DNA from 2 places in the Pseudoalteromonas sp. TAP-3C genome. Region 2 is predicted to be linked to the other one. Evidence: predicted binding sites of a transcription regulator. Region 2 holds the regulator's gene; the other holds the start of a gene.
What was found. The regulator sigma-54, encoded in region 2, starts transcription at its own class of promoters, with help from an activator protein. The targets are predictions, from matches to a motif close to GTTGGCACGNNNNTNGNNT.

Region 1 (3,420 bases), 1.0 Mb from region 2:
AGCCGATAGAGTTGATGTTTTAATGATGAAGTAAAAATAATCGTATCCAAATTATGATAAATTAAAGCGCCACTTAATAATTTTACTATAAATAACCCTAAAGGTACTAAAGTAATATCTAAATATTAAATTTACTTTTATTGCATGTCATTGAAATATTTTAATTTACGTAGCAAAGTAGTTTCGTTTATATTGACATTATTGACATCAGGCAAAAAATAAAAGTAACAAAAGTATTAATTGCATACGCAACTTAAGGTGGTGACGGCGTTAATATTTGCCGTAATACTGGATTTGATTTTTAACAGGTGGTTTTGAGCAAAAAGACAAAATGATAATAAAAAGGTGATCAGAGCGGGAGATATATAATAGATGGCGGCATGCGGTGTGATGCACAGTGTAATACCGCTTGCAAATGCAGTACAAGACCTACATAGTTTGCAAAGTGTTTTTTGGCTTTAAGCTAATAGTTTTAATATCCAGCCATATTTTTTAACCATGCTTATGTCGCTTTTAGCCGACTCAACCACAACTCCTGCCGTAAATGCACTAATAATTCCCACTCTTGTGGCTGCAAAACGTTTGGCTCTGTATTTTATGGCAGCAAGGTGCTGACGTTTCAGCTCTGAGCGCAGTACAACGTCTTTGTTTAGACGTTGTACCCGAGAATTCGATGAGTTGATTAAATAGTTAATTAGCATAGTTGTGAATTTCTCATTGTTTAAACAGTTGCTTTAGGCTATTGAGCGTTTTACTAAAACCAATTTTTTTACTTAGGTAAACAGCATTTCGCCATAACCAAACTAGGCACAGGATCTGTAAACCAATCACTACTGCAATACTTAACCAAATTGAACTAAAAAGATCAAAAGTAGCATAGCCTACAATACTTAATAATCCTACCCACAACAACACCAATCCACTGGCAAAACATCCGAGTAAAATAGTAATGATTGCCAGTGATCTTAGCGACAGTTTCCATTCGGCTGTAGCCAGCTGCTGCGTTAACTTTCCTTGTTGATGATAATCATCCTTAAGCTGGGCAGCATAATCGGTGAGCTTAGCAATATGATCTTGCCAGTCATCAGCTTGTTTGACCTCTGACTGTTTTGGATTTGTCGATTCTGAATCGCTCGATGTTGTGTGTTTAGATGCCATTAGTACTTACTTACGACGAAATAGTGCCGTTACTAACATACCTGCAGCAAATGCAATTCCCGCAGTCGCTAGTGGATTTTCTGAGGCAAATTGACGTGTTTTAGATGAATATTCTTCTAACTTTTCACGAGCAATTAATTGTTTCTCGTTTAGCGTTTCTGCAGAATTTGAAGCTCCTTTGCGAACGCCACTTTCTGCTGCTGCCGCTTTACTAGAAAGTGCATCTACAGCATCGTGAGCCGCTGATGTTGCTTTGTTTGTTAAAGGTGCTTCGTTATCTTGTTTTGGATCTAGTGGTGTTTTGTCTTTAGTAGCTGTAGCCATAATTAGTCCTTAATATTTTTAAAAGTAACCATTATCCAAGCAATGATTGAGCCATCTTTTAAATTTATTTAACTAACTGTTTTTATTGTTTTTTTATTGTTTGGCTATTTCATGTTTGTGTATGACTGTAATTATTGCGACAACACCTTGTAATTTTTACAAACAAAAAATGTAATTATTCACTGTTTGTTCATCAGTGAAATAATGCCTAATAAAAAACCATAAAAAACTTTTATTGGCTGATCTGGTTTTTTACTAAACAATTCAATCGCTTTAATCTAAGCCTTATTTTTTCTGGCTTCGCGGGGTGCTAAAGCTCGGTCACTTACTTGACAAAAAGGCTTGTCAAGCCCTAAACTGGAGCACTGTGGTAAAAAGTGGTGTTTAGTGGATCAAACTGGATCGGGTTAATCAAAAAGTTGATTAAAATAATTTAACAGTAGGCTTTTTATGTTTCGTGGCGCAAGTTCGCTGAGTTTGGATGATAAAGGACGTTTTGCGGTACCGACTAAGTACCGAGATACCTTATTGTCTGAAGATCAGGGAACAGTTATTTGCACCGTTGCACTTAATGAGCCTTGTCTGTGGTTATACCCGCTTGCTGAATGGTTAGAAATAGAAAGCCGTTTAGCAAAAATATCTAATATGAACCCTAGAGCACGGCGAATGCAGCGCATGTTGTTAGGTAATGCGACAGAGTATCAGCTTGATAAAAATGGTCGAATTTTGTTGGCGCCTTCATTGCGTGCACATGCAGAGCTTGGCAAAAAAATTATGCTGGTGGGTTTAATGAATAAATTTGAAATTTGGGATGAAGCACGTTGGCATCAACAAATGCGCCAAGACACTGAGCTTGAAAGGCAAGGTGACTTTGAACCAAATGACGATTTAGATAATTTTACCCTCTAGCTGCAAAAATAAAAGGCAAACAATAGTTAATGACAGCGCAATTTGAACACGTATCCGTATTGATGGATGAAACCATAGATGCACTTGCAATTAAGCCAGACGGTATATACATGGATGGCACCTTTGGGCGTGGCGGACATTCAGGGCAAATACTAGCGCGCTTGGGTGAAAGTGGTCGCTTGCAAGCTATTGATCAAGACCCACAAGCAATAAAGTCTGCCGAAAAATTTGCCGAGGATCCGCGTTTCGCAATTGCTCATTCTCGTTTTTCAAAGTTATACGAGGTCGCTGAGCAAAACGATCTCATTGGTAAAGTTGATGGCATTTTACTCGATATTGGTGTGTCGTCGCCGCAGCTGGATGATGCTGCACGTGGCTTTAGTTTTATGAAAGACGGCCCGCTCGATATGCGAATGGACCCAAGTTCAGGGCGCAGTGCTGCGCAGTGGTTAGCGGAGGCTGAGCTGGATGACATCACTCATGTAATTAAAAAATTAGGCGAAGAAAAATTTGGCAAGCGCATTGCGCACAAAATATTAGAAGTGCGTGAACATACGCCCATAACAACCACTAAGCAGCTAGCTGATTTAGTCGATGAAGCCGTACCGGTAAAAGACAAGTTTAAACATCCTGCAACGCGAACGTTTCAAGCTATTCGCATTTATATTAATAGCGAGCTTGAAGAAATTCAAACTGCATTACAAGCGGCGATTAAGGTGCTTAAGCCCGGTGGTCGCTTAGTGGTTATTTCTTTTCATTCTTTAGAAGATCGCATTGTAAAACAATTTATTAGAAAACAGAGTAAGGGAGAAGCATTACCCAGAGGTCTGCCTTTGACTGATGCACAAATAAATAAAAATCTGACGTTAAAGGCAGTGGGTAAAGCTATTAAACCAAGTACTGAAGAAGTGGCGCGTAACCCGCGTTCTCGCAGTTCGGTATTAAGGATCGCACAGAGGTTGGAATGAGTAAAAAAGCGAGTTATCGCCAACCCAATTTATTTTTTGAAATAATTAAAGGCCTAGGTGC
Region 2 (3,420 bases):
CGAAAACAAACAACTTTTAATTGCCACGGGCAGCCCTGCCTATTTTGAAGAAAAACAAGCGAATGGCAACATCATGAGCGCCAGCGCTAATGAAGTTCGTTACGATGTATCGCAGCGCTTTTTAACCTTAATAGGCGATGCCAGCATAGCTCAAGCAGGACAAAAAATAACGGCAAAAAGCATCACTTACGATATAAAGCAGCAGTTGATTAGCGCTGAAAAAGACGAGGATTCAACAGACCGTGTACATACTATTTTAGTGCCACTTGAAAGCAAAAAAGTAGGTGATAAAGGCCAACCATGAGCATATTAAAAGCAGAGCTATTAGCAAAAAGCTATAAAGGCCGTGAAGTGGTTAAAAACGTAGGGTTAGAGGTTGAAGCTGGCAGTATTGTGGGCTTATTAGGCCCTAATGGTGCAGGTAAAACCACCACTTTTTATATGATTGTCGGCCTTGTACCGAGCGACAAAGGTAAAATATCAATTGATGACAAAGACATTACGTTATTACCAATGCACAGCCGAGCGCGTTTAGGGATTGGTTATTTACCACAAGAGTCATCAATTTTTAGAAAGCTGACAGTTTATCAAAACTTAATGGCTATTTTAGAAACACGTAAAGAACTAAACAAGCAACAGCGCGAAGAGAGCTTAAATAATTTACTCGATGAATTTAGTATTCAGCATATTCGCGAAAGCCAAGGTATGGCTTTATCGGGTGGTGAGCGTCGACGCGTTGAAATTGCCCGCGCTTTAGCTGCAAACCCTAAATTTATTTTATTAGACGAACCCTTTGCTGGGGTCGATCCTATTTCTGTACTAGATATCAAAAAAATTATAGAACATCTTAAAAATAGGGGGATCGGGGTACTAATCACTGACCACAACGTCCGTGAAACACTTGATGTTTGTGAAAAGGCCTACATAGTTTCTCATGGGGAGTTAATTGCATCTGGCACACCCGAGTACGTATTAAACGATAAAACAGTACGCGATGTTTATTTGGGCGAGCAGTTCAGGCTGTAATAGTGTGTTATTCCACTAAGCATCTGCTAAGATTAATTATACTAATTTATAAGGATTGTTAGAGATAAATGAGGCAATCATTACAGCTGCGCATGGGCCAGCAACTTACAATGACCCCACAATTGCAACAAGCCATTCGCTTATTGCAGCTCAGTACATTGGATCTCCAGCAAGAAATACAAGAGACGCTCGACAGCAACCCTTTGCTTGAAGTAGAAGAACAAGACTATAGCGAAGATACGGCAGGTAAAAACGAACAAAAAGCGGATAACGATGATTTAACGCTAAGTGCTTCAGCTGACGATAAACCGAGCGAGTTTGAGCAAGATAGCGGCGAAGCCATGAGTAAAGACACCATTAGCGATGATATGGCAATGGATGTGACATGGGATGAATATATGAGCGCAGCGCCAGCGGCTTCATCTGGGCCTATGCCTGAAGACGAATCTATTTATCAAGGCTCCTCGACAGAAACACTGCACGAATATTTAATGTGGCAACTTCAACTTACGCCATTTAGCCCAACCGATGAGGCTATAGCGATTGCCATTGTTGAAGCGGTAGACGATTCAGGTATTTTAACCCTTAGCTGTGAAGAAATATTAGAGAGCTTTAATCAAGAAAGCAGCGATGAAGAAGTTGAACTGGATGAAATAGAAGCCGTGTTAAAACGCATTCAGCTGTTTGACCCTGTAGGTATTGCTGCGCGTAGTTTACAAGAATGTTTGTGTATTCAGCTAAATCAGTTTGACAAAAACACGCCTTTTTTAAATGAAACAAAAATGATTTTAACCAGTCATATTGATCTATTGGCAGCACGTGATTATCGCACGTTAATGAAAAAAACAAAGCTCAAAGAAGATGAGCTTAAAGAGATCATGAGGCTAATTCATACGCTCAACCCGAGACCGGCAGACACTATTGTTAGAGAAGAGTCTGAGTATGTTATCCCTGATGTATCGGTTAAAAAAATTAAAGGGCGTTGGGTGGTTGAGTTAAATCCAGATAGCATGCCTAAGATCAGAGTAAACAGCCAATATGCGGCTATGTCGCGTACGGTTAAATCAAGTGGTGATAGCCAGTTTATTCGCTCGCACTTACAAGAAGCAAAATGGTTTATAAAAAGCTTAGAAAGTAGAAACGACACGCTACTTAAAGTGACTAACTGCATTGTTCAACAACAACAGGCTTTTTTTGAGCATGGTCCTGAGGCAATGAAGCCTATGGTACTTAATGATGTTGCTGAAATGGTAGAAATGCATGAGTCGACCATATCGCGAGTAACCACACAAAAATATATGCACACACCACGCGGTATTTTTGAACTTAAATATTTTTTCTCAAGCCATGTAAGCACAGAAAATGGCGGAGAATGTTCGTCTACAGCAATACGCGCATTAATTAAAAAGTTAATCGCTGCAGAAAACTCAGCCAAACCATTGAGTGATAGTAAGATTGCAGATATATTGGCTGAGCAAGGAATTAAAGTAGCGAGGAGAACCATTGCAAAATATCGCGAATCTCTCGCTATTCCCCCGTCGAATCAACGCAAAAGCTTGATTTAAGGCGTACAACAAAGAGGAAATGTTTATGCAACTTAACTTAACTGGTCGTCATGTAGATATTACCGACTCGCTCAGAGACTATGTAAGCAGTAAATTTGCTAAGCTACAAAGGCACACTGACCACATAACCAATGTGCATGTTATTCTCGATGTAGAAAAACTAAACCAAAAAGCTGAAGCAACCGTTCATGTTAGTGGTGCTGAAATTTTTGCCTCTACCGAGCACCAAGATATGTATGCCGCTATAGACTCGCTGATTGACAAGCTAGATCGTCAAGTAATTAAACACAAAGAGAAACTTGCTCGACACTAACACTATGAAACTAAGCTCACTTATCTGTCAGGACTGCAGTAAAGCTGCGGTCCTTTTTAATAGTAAAAAAAGAATTTTAGAATTTATCAGTGAATTGGCCCACAATAAACTGCCCTATCTAACACAACAAGATATTCTTAATGCATTAACTGCTAGAGAAAAATTAGGCAGTACAGGGATAGGTAAAGGCATTGCAATTCCTCATGGGCGTATGAGTGGAGTACAAGAGCCACTAGCCTTGGTTTTAGTAAACGAAACGGCCATTAACTTTGATGCGATAGATAACCGACCTGTGGATATTTTTGTCGCTCTCATTGTGCCAGACGGTGATAATCAACAGCATTTAAAAACGTTAGCGACTATTGCTGATAAGCTCAGCAACAAGGCGTTTTGCAAGCAGTTACGCAGTGCAAAATCCGATAATGAGTTGTATCAGATAATTGTAAGTGAATCGTAGTAACAATAAAGGTGATAAATGGAGTTAATAATTATAAGCGGTCGCTCAGGTTCTGGTAA

Region 1: AC6H44_RS12705 (DUF883 domain-containing protein) is a predicted target of sigma-54. The motif match lies at 1,520-1,538, and genes of this name have one in related genera.

Annotation. Positions count from the first base shown of each region.
Region 1 covers NZ_CM187618.1:2,701,305-2,704,724, reverse strand. The annotation lists gene AC6H44_RS12715 (hypothetical protein) at 459-701, opposite strand; gene AC6H44_RS12710 (hypothetical protein) at 715-1,158, opposite strand; gene AC6H44_RS12705 (DUF883 domain-containing protein) at 1,165-1,482, opposite strand; gene mraZ (division/cell wall cluster transcriptional repressor MraZ) at 1,933-2,391, shown strand; gene rsmH (16S rRNA (cytosine(1402)-N(4))-methyltransferase RsmH) at 2,421-3,359, shown strand; gene ftsL (cell division protein FtsL) at 3,356-3,420, shown strand, end outside.
Region 2 covers NZ_CM187618.1:286,337-289,756, reverse strand. The annotation lists gene lptA (lipopolysaccharide transport periplasmic protein LptA) at 1-304, shown strand, start outside; gene lptB (LPS export ABC transporter ATP-binding protein) at 301-1,026, shown strand; gene AC6H44_RS01320 (RNA polymerase factor sigma-54) at 1,095-2,591, shown strand; gene hpf (ribosome hibernation promoting factor) at 2,617-2,904, shown strand; gene ptsN (PTS IIA-like nitrogen regulatory protein PtsN) at 2,909-3,361, shown strand; gene rapZ (RNase adapter RapZ) at 3,380-3,420, shown strand, end outside.